2 regions of the Nonomuraea sp. H19 genome follow, and region 1 is predicted to be linked to the other one. Evidence: predicted binding sites of a transcription regulator. Region 1 holds the regulator's gene; the other holds the start of a gene.
The links. Region 1 encodes HrcA, which represses chaperone genes, less so after heat shock. Its sites were predicted from a motif close to TTGGCACTCTCNNNNNGAGAGTGCCAA; they were not measured.
Positions count from the first base shown of each region.

Region 2: a site for HrcA is predicted at 2,189-2,215, ahead of groL (chaperonin GroEL). Genes of this name have one in related genera too.

Region 1 is NZ_JBQHCV010000003.1:207,931-211,821, reverse strand. Features, by position in the region: gene ACTMTI_RS07705 (DUF4870 domain-containing protein) at 1-352, opposite strand, end outside; gene ACTMTI_RS07700 (DUF3097 domain-containing protein) at 349-1,155, opposite strand; gene ACTMTI_RS07695 (hypothetical protein) at 1,173-1,673, opposite strand; gene hrcA (heat-inducible transcriptional repressor HrcA) at 2,199-3,212, shown strand; gene dnaJ (molecular chaperone DnaJ) at 3,224-3,891, shown strand, end outside.
Region 2 is NZ_JBQHCV010000019.1:63,048-66,938, reverse strand. Features, by position in the region: gene ACTMTI_RS35465 (YbhB/YbcL family Raf kinase inhibitor-like protein) at 1-255, shown strand, start outside; gene groL (chaperonin GroEL) at 450-2,078, opposite strand; gene ACTMTI_RS35455 (cold-shock protein) at 2,409-2,609, opposite strand; gene ACTMTI_RS35450 (MoaD/ThiS family protein) at 2,853-3,128, opposite strand; gene thrC (threonine synthase) at 3,153-3,891, opposite strand, start outside.

The sequences.
Region 1 (3,891 bases):
GTGGCGGGCCATAGCCGGGCTGGGAGCCTGACTGCGGGCCATAACCGGGTGGCGGACCGTAGCCGGGCTGGGAGCCCGACTGCGGGCCATAGCCGGGCTGCTGGCCGTATCCCGGCTGCTGGCCGTAAGAGGGCGGCTGCTGCCCATATCCGCCGTATTGCTGCCCATAGCCGGGTGGCGGGCCGTAACCGGGCTGCGAGCCTGGTTGCTGGCCGTAGCTGGGCTGTGAGCCTGGTTGCTGACCGTACCCTGGCTGCTGAAAGCCGGGGTCCCCGTGCTGTGGGATGTCCGAAGGGGACACATGACGGGTGGCGTCGTCGTCGGGTGGTGGCTGCGGCGGGTCCTGGCTCATGATGCCTCCGTAACGAAGTCGATCAATTCCTCGACCCGGCCGAGCAACTCCGGCTCCAGGTCTGTGTACGTCGAGACGGCGCCGAGAATCCGCCGCCACGCGTCCGCGGGCTCCATCCGCCAGCCCAGGGCGGCGAGCACGCCCTCCTTCCATGGCACCCCGCGCGGCACGTCCGGCCAGGCCGGGATGCGCAGAACGGAAGGCTTGACCGCCTGCCAGATGTCGATGTACGGATGCCCCACCACGAGCACGTCCGGCGAAGTGATCTGGGCGGCGATCCTGCTCTCCTTGGAGCCGGGCACGAGGTGGTCCACCAGCACCCCCAACCGGCGCCCCGGCTCGGGACCGAACTCGGCCACGATGGCCGGCAGATCGTCCACGCCTTCCAGGTATTCGACCACGACGCCCTCGACCCGCAGATCATGGCCCCAGATCTTCTCCACCAGCGCGGCGTCGTGCACGCCTTCGACGTAGATCCGGCTCTCCCTGGCCACCCTTGCCCGCAGCCCCTCCACGGCGATGGAGCCCGACGCGCTGCGCCGGGGTCCCGCGGGGGCCGCCGCCGGGCGTACCAGGGTCACGGGCTTGCCTTCCAGCAGGAACGCGGCCGGCGCGAGCGGGAACAGCCGGCGCCTGCCGAACCGGTCCTCGAGCGTGACGGCTTCCTTGTCACAACTCACCACCGCGCCGCAGAAGCCGCTGTCGGCGTCCTCCACGACGAGGTCCAGCTCGGCGGGCACCTTCGGGATCTTGCCCTTGCCCGGCCGCCGCCAATTCTCCGCAAGCACATCGCCCTCGTACACACGGGGACCGTAGCAAATCACCCGCCGACTGCAAGGCGCTTACGGGAGGCCTTGCGGCGCATGAGGACGACAACGGTTCCGATGATGGCGATGAGCAGTCCGGCGCCGGGAATCAGGAACAGCGCGGCCAGCCCCCCGGCGACTCCGCCCACGGCGGCGGTCACGGGGCGGCCCACGCCGTAACGTACGGTCGCCTGCTCCTCGTTGGTGCAGGTCAGCTGATAGTCACCCTTGGCGGGCGCATTGATCACCAGGATCTGCTCCCACACGGTGCTGCCCAAGGTGATCGTCTGGGAGCCGGTGGTCTTGGCGAGCTTGGCCGGGCCAGGTCCGCCGGAGATCTCGCACTCGTAGCGGACGGCGGCGTTGCTGGCGAGATAGATGACCGGCTTGTCGGCCGGGTCGATCGGCACGGTGACGCTCTCACCCGACGCGAACGTCTTGGTCGGCGCCAGGTCGGAGACGCTGCTGCCCACGCCGCCGATGAACACGGCCACACCGGCGACCGCGCACACCACGGCCACTCCCCAGGCGAGCGCTATCCACCACAGGCTGGGCTTGATGGCTTTGGTATCAATTCGCGGCGGATATTGGGGTTGTTGGCCGTATTGTCCGTACTGAGGAGGCAGGCCGAACTGCTGCTGCGCATCGTACTGAGGTGGCGGACCGTAACCAGGCGGCGGCCCGTAGCCGGGCTGCGATCCCGGTTGTGGTCCGTAGCCCGGTTGTGAGCCAGGCTGAGGGCCGTAGCCGGGCTGGGAGCCGGGTTGTGGTCCGTAGCCCGGTTGTGAGCCAGGCTGAGGGCCGTAGCCGGGTTGTGGCTGACCCTGGTAGGGACCCTGCCCTGGCGGGGGGCCGTACGACGGCGGACGAGAATCGTCGGTCATGTGCGCAAGTGTGAGGGCTGTCGCTTGTAAGTGGCTAGCAACAGGATGGGACCGGTGTTATCGCACCTTGTGGGCGAGAGCCGTACACTTGGCACTCGGGAACACAGAGTGCTAGGCGCCGCGTTCCTGAGTAAGGCGAAGGCAGGAGGTGAGCACGTGCTCGACGATCGGAAACTTGCGGTGCTCCGCGCCATTGTCGAAGACTACGTGTCCACCAACGAACCGGTGGGCTCCAAGGCGCTTGCCGAGCGCCACAACTTGAAGGTCTCCCCGGCGACGGTCAGGAACGACATGGCCGCGCTGGAGGAGGAGGGCTACATCACGCAGCCGCACACCAGCGCGGGACGCGTGCCGACGGACAAGGGATACCGCCTCTTCGTCGACAGGCTCTCGCAGGTCAAGCCGCTGTCGTCGGCCGAGCGCAGGGCGATCGAGACGTTCCTCGCCGGCGCGGTCGACCTCGACGACGTGGTCACCCGCACGGTCCGGCTGCTCGCGCAGCTGACCAGGCAGGTGGCGGTGGTGCAATACCCGACGCTGACGCGTTCGACGGTCCGGCACGTCGAGCTGGTGCCGCTGAGCGACCGGCGGGTCATGCTCGTCCTGATCACCAACACCGGCCGCGTGGAGCAACGCGTGATCGAGCTGCCCGAGGTGGTGGAGGACGCCCGCATCGCGCACCTGCGCGCGGTGCTCAACGCCTGCCTCGACGGATGCGGCCTGAGCACCGTGCCCGAGCTGGTTTCCGACCTGCCGGAGCGGCTGCCGGTCGCGGACCGCCCGGCGGCGGCCACGATCTTGTCGGTGCTGCTCGAGACGCTGGTCGAACGGCACGACGAGAAGATCGTGTTCGCCGGCGCGGCCAACCTCGCGGGCGCCGACTTCTCCGTCGGCCTGCGTGACGTGCTGGAGGCGCTGGAGGAGCAGGTCGTGCTCATGCGGCTGCTCGGCGAGACGTCCGCGGACGCGCCGTCCACGCTCACCGTGCGCATCGGCTCGGAAAACCCCTACCTGCAAGGCACATCCGTCGTCGCGACCGGGTACGGTTCTGGCGACAACCAACTGGCCCGGCTCGGCGTGCTGGGACCCACCAGGATGGACTATCCCGTGACGATGGGCGCCGTGCGCGCGGTGGCTCGCTACGTCAGCCAGATCCTGGCTGCATCATAAGAGGTCGATAAGTGGCAAACAGTGACTACTACGCCACCCTCGGGGTGCGGCGTGACGCCAGTCAGGACGAGATCAAGAAGGCGTATCGCAGGCTCGCCCGCGAGCTGCACCCCGACGTGAATCCTGATCCTGAGACCCAGGAGCGGTTCAAGGAGATCACGCAGGCCTACGAGGTGCTGTCGGACCCGAACAAGCGCCAGATGTACGACCTGGGCGGCGACCCCTTCGGCGGCGCGGGAGCAGGCGCCGGCGCCGGAGGATTCGGGGCGGGCTTCCCGTTCAGCGACATCATGGACGCCTTCTTCGGCACGGCGGCGGGCGCCCGCGGGCCCCGCACACGTGCCCGCCGGGGTCGCAACGCCACCATCCGGGTCGAGCTCGACCTGCGCGAGACCGCGTTCGGCACCACCCGCGAGCTGGTCGTCGACACGGCCGTGCTCTGCGAGGTCTGCCACGGCGCGGGCGCCGCGCCGGGCACGCACCCCGACACCTGTGACATGTGCAACGGGCGCGGCGAGATCTCCCAGGTCACCCGCTCGTTCCTGGGCCAGGTCATGACCTCGCGGCCGTGCCCGCAGTGCGGCGGTTTCGGCTCCATCATCCGCCACCCCTGCCAGGAGTGCTCCGGCGACGGCCGCGTGCGGACCCGCCGTACGATCAAGGTCCGCATCCCCGCGGG
Region 2 (3,891 bases), on a different contig from region 1:
ACGGGCGCGGGCACCTCTCCCGATTTCAAGGGCCTGCCCGAGGGCGCGGTCCACGCCCGCAACGACTATGGTGTCAAGGCCTACGGCGGCTCGGCCCCGCCGCCCGGTGACCCGCACCGCTACGTCTTCACGGTGCACGCGCTGGGCGTCGACAAGCTGGGCGTGGACAGCGACGCCAGCCCGGCGGTGGCCGGCTTCAACATCACCGCCAACACCCTGGCCCGCGGCCACATCATCCCCCACTACGGCGTCTGAGCACCGGCCGGGCACGCGCCGCCACCTGGCCGCGCCTGCCCGGCCACGACCGCGTGGAACGGCACGCAGGGCTGCGGGAGCCGATGAACCGGCGCGGTCAGTAGCGGCGCGATTATCAAACGTCATGGCCGGAAAACGAAAATAAGAGCGGCCCGGAAATCCGGACCGCTCTTATCGTGAACAGCGAGAAAGACTTAGAAGTCCATGTCGCCGCCGCCGGGCATGCCGGCGGGAGCGGCCGGGGTCTTCTCCGGCTTCTCGGCGATGACGGCCTCGGTGGTGAGGAAGAGCGCCGCGATGGAGGCGGCGTTCTGCAGCGCCGAGCGCGTCACCTTGGCCGGGTCGATGATGCCCGACTCGAACATGTTGACGTACTCGCCGGTGGCGGCGTTGAGGCCCTCACCCGGGGTGAGGTTGCGAACGCGCTCCACCACGACGCCGCCCTCGAGACCGGCGTTGACCGCGATCTGCTTCAGCGGCTCCTCGAGCGCCTTCTTGACGATCGCGGCACCGGTGGCCTCGTCGCCGTTGAGCTCGAGCTTGTCGAACGCCTTGGCGCCGGCCTGCAGCAGCGCCACGCCACCGCCGGGGACGATGCCCTCCTCGACGGCCGCCTTGGCGTTGCGGACGGCGTCCTCGATGCGGTGCTTGCGCTCCTTGAGCTCGACCTCGGTCGCCGCGCCGGCCTTGATGACGGCCACGCCGCCGGCCAGCTTGGCGAGACGCTCCTGGAGCTTCTCGCGGTCGTAGTCGGAGTCGGTGCGGTCGATCTCGGCGCGGATCTCGTTGACCCGGCCGGCGATCTGCTCGGCGTCACCGGCGCCGTCGACGATCGTGGTCTCGTCCTTGGTGACGACGACCTTGCGCGCGCGGCCCAGCAGGTCGAGGGTGGCGTTCTCGAGCTTGAGACCGACCTCCTCGGCGACGACCTGACCACCGGTGAGGATGGCGATGTCGTTGAGCATGGCCTTGCGGCGGTCGCCGAAGCCCGGGGCCTTGACGGCCACGGAGCGGAACAGGCCGCGGATCTTGTTGACGACCAGGGTGGCCAGGGCCTCGCCCTCGACGTCCTCAGCGATGATCAGCAGCGGCTTGCCGGACTGCACGACCTTGTCGAGCAGCGGCAGCAGGTCCTTGTTGGCGGAGACCTTGCTGTTGACGATCAGGATGTACGGGTCCTCGAGCACGGCCTCCATGCGGTCCGAGTCGGTGACGAAGTACATCGACGTCATGCCCTTGTCGAAGCGCATGCCCTCGGTGAGCTCGAGCTCCAGGCCGAAGGTGTTGCTCTCCTCGACGGTGATGACGCCTTCCTTGCCGACCTTGTCCATCGCCTCGGCGATGAGCGCGCCGATCTCGGGGTCGGCGGCGGAGATGGAGGCGGTGGAAGCGATCTGCTCCTTGGTCTCCACGTCCTTGGCCAGCTTGGAGAGCTCCTCGCTGACGCGCTCGACCGCGGCCTCGATGCCCTTCTTCAGCGCCATCGGGTTGGCACCCGCGGCTACGTTACGCAGGCCCTCGCGTACCAGCGCCTGGGCGAGCACGGTGGCGGTGGTGGTGCCGTCACCCGCGACGTCGTCCGTCTTCTTGGCGACTTCCTTGACCAGCTCAGCGCCGATCTTCTCCCACGGGTCCTCGAGCTCGATCTCCTTGGCGATGGAGACACCGTCGTTGGTGATCGTGGGAGCGCCCCACTTCTTCTCCAGCACGACGTTGCGGCCCTTGGGGCCCAGGGTCACCTTGACGGCGTCAGCGAGCTGGTTCATACCGCGCTCGAGACCGCGCCGGGCGTCCTCGTCAAACGCGATCATCTTGGCTGCCATAAGGCTAGACCTCCCAGATACAGGGTGGCTTGTCCTGGACCGAGCCGACGCCCGCGACGGCATGGGTCTGCATCTCCGTTCGGCAGACCCCATCGTCTCGATCCGAGTTGTTGGCACTCTGCTGCACAGAGTGCCAACGAACTGTTTAGCACTCTACCCTGCCGAGTGCAAGCCAGAGACCCCGTACCTGGCGTTCCTTCCCAGGTCAATCGGCCTGAACGGCGAGCCGCCCCGAGCGGCCCGCCGTGTCAGTCTCGACGAAAGGGAGGTGGCGGGCTCGCACGGACTGCGCTGCCGTGCGATGCCGCCGGTGCATACCAGTGACGTGAATCAGACCGCGCGGACAGCCTCGGCCTGCGGTCCCTTCTGGCCCTGCGTGATCTCGAACTCGACGCGCTGCCCCTGTTCGAGAGATCGATACCCGTCCATCAGGATCGCTGAGTAATGGACGAATACATCCTTACCACCGTCTACCGCGATGAAGCCGTAGCCCTTGTCCGCGTTGAACCACTTGACGGTGCCCTGCGCCACTTCCGACTCCTCTTACTGGGCTAACAGATCTCGCCCATTCCACCGCGAGACCTGTAATCGCCTGACTTAACGGAAAATCAGCCAGACGATCGCCCTCGACCATACCTGTGGCACAGCGTTTGGCAACAGAGTCAAACCACAAACAACGCATTTCCGCACAAGGGAGGTTGTTCAACGTTGAATTGGTGACGAAAAGGAGAAGGCGCCCACTAGGGGCGCCTTCAAGGATGTGATCTACTGCACTCAGCCGCCGGCGACCGCCGGGATGATGGAGATCTGCGTGCCCTCAGGGGCTGGAGTGTCGAGCCCTTGGGCGAAACGGACGTCCTCTTCCCCCACGTAAACATTGACAAAACGCCGAATCTTGCCCGATTCATCCAGAATTCTCGCGCCGATCCCCGGGTAGTCGGAGTCGAGCTTGGCGAGGACGTCACGAAGAGTCGCGCCTTCGCCACTCACTTCGGCGTTGCCCCCGGTGTAGGTGCGTAGAATCGTTGGGATCCGCACAGAGACGCTCATGGTTATAACTCGCTTTCCTGGTAGTCAGACAGCCGCACGAAACGCGTCGAGAGAGGGCCGGATCACGGCGGTGGGCTTGGCGGCGTCGCCGCTGATCGCGTCGAGCGTCTTGAGCCCGTCTCCGGTGTTCAGCACCACGGTCTCGGCCTCGGGATCGAGCTGCCCCGTCTCGACGAGCTTCTTGAGCACGCCCACGGTCACCCCGCCCGCGGTCTCGGCGAAGATGCCCTCCGTCGAGGCCAGCAGCTTGATCGCGGCCACGATCTCGGCATCCGTGACGTCCTCGACGGCCCCTCCGGTGCGCCGGGCGATGTCCAGCACGTACGGCCCGTCCGCCGGGTTTCCGATGGCCAGCGACTTGGCGATGGTGTCCGGCTTGACCGGCTGGACGACGTCGTGCCCGGCCTTGTAGGCCGCCGACACCGGCGAGCACCCGGCCGCCTGCGCCCCGAAGATCTTGTAAGGCGTGTCCTCGACCAGCCCCAGCGCGACCAGCTCCTTGAAGCCCTTGTCGATCTTCGTGAGCTGCGAGCCCGAGGCGATGGGAATGACGATCTGCTCGGGCAGCCGCCAGCCGAGCTGCTCGGCGATCTCGTACGCGAGCGTCTTGGAGCCCTCGGCGTAGTAAGGCCGCAGGTTGACGTTGACGAACCCCCACTTGTCACCCAGAGGGTCGCCGATCAGCTCGGAGCAGAACCTGTTGACCTCGTCGTACGTCCCGTCGATCCCGATCAGCTTGCCGCCGAACACCCGCGCCATGGTG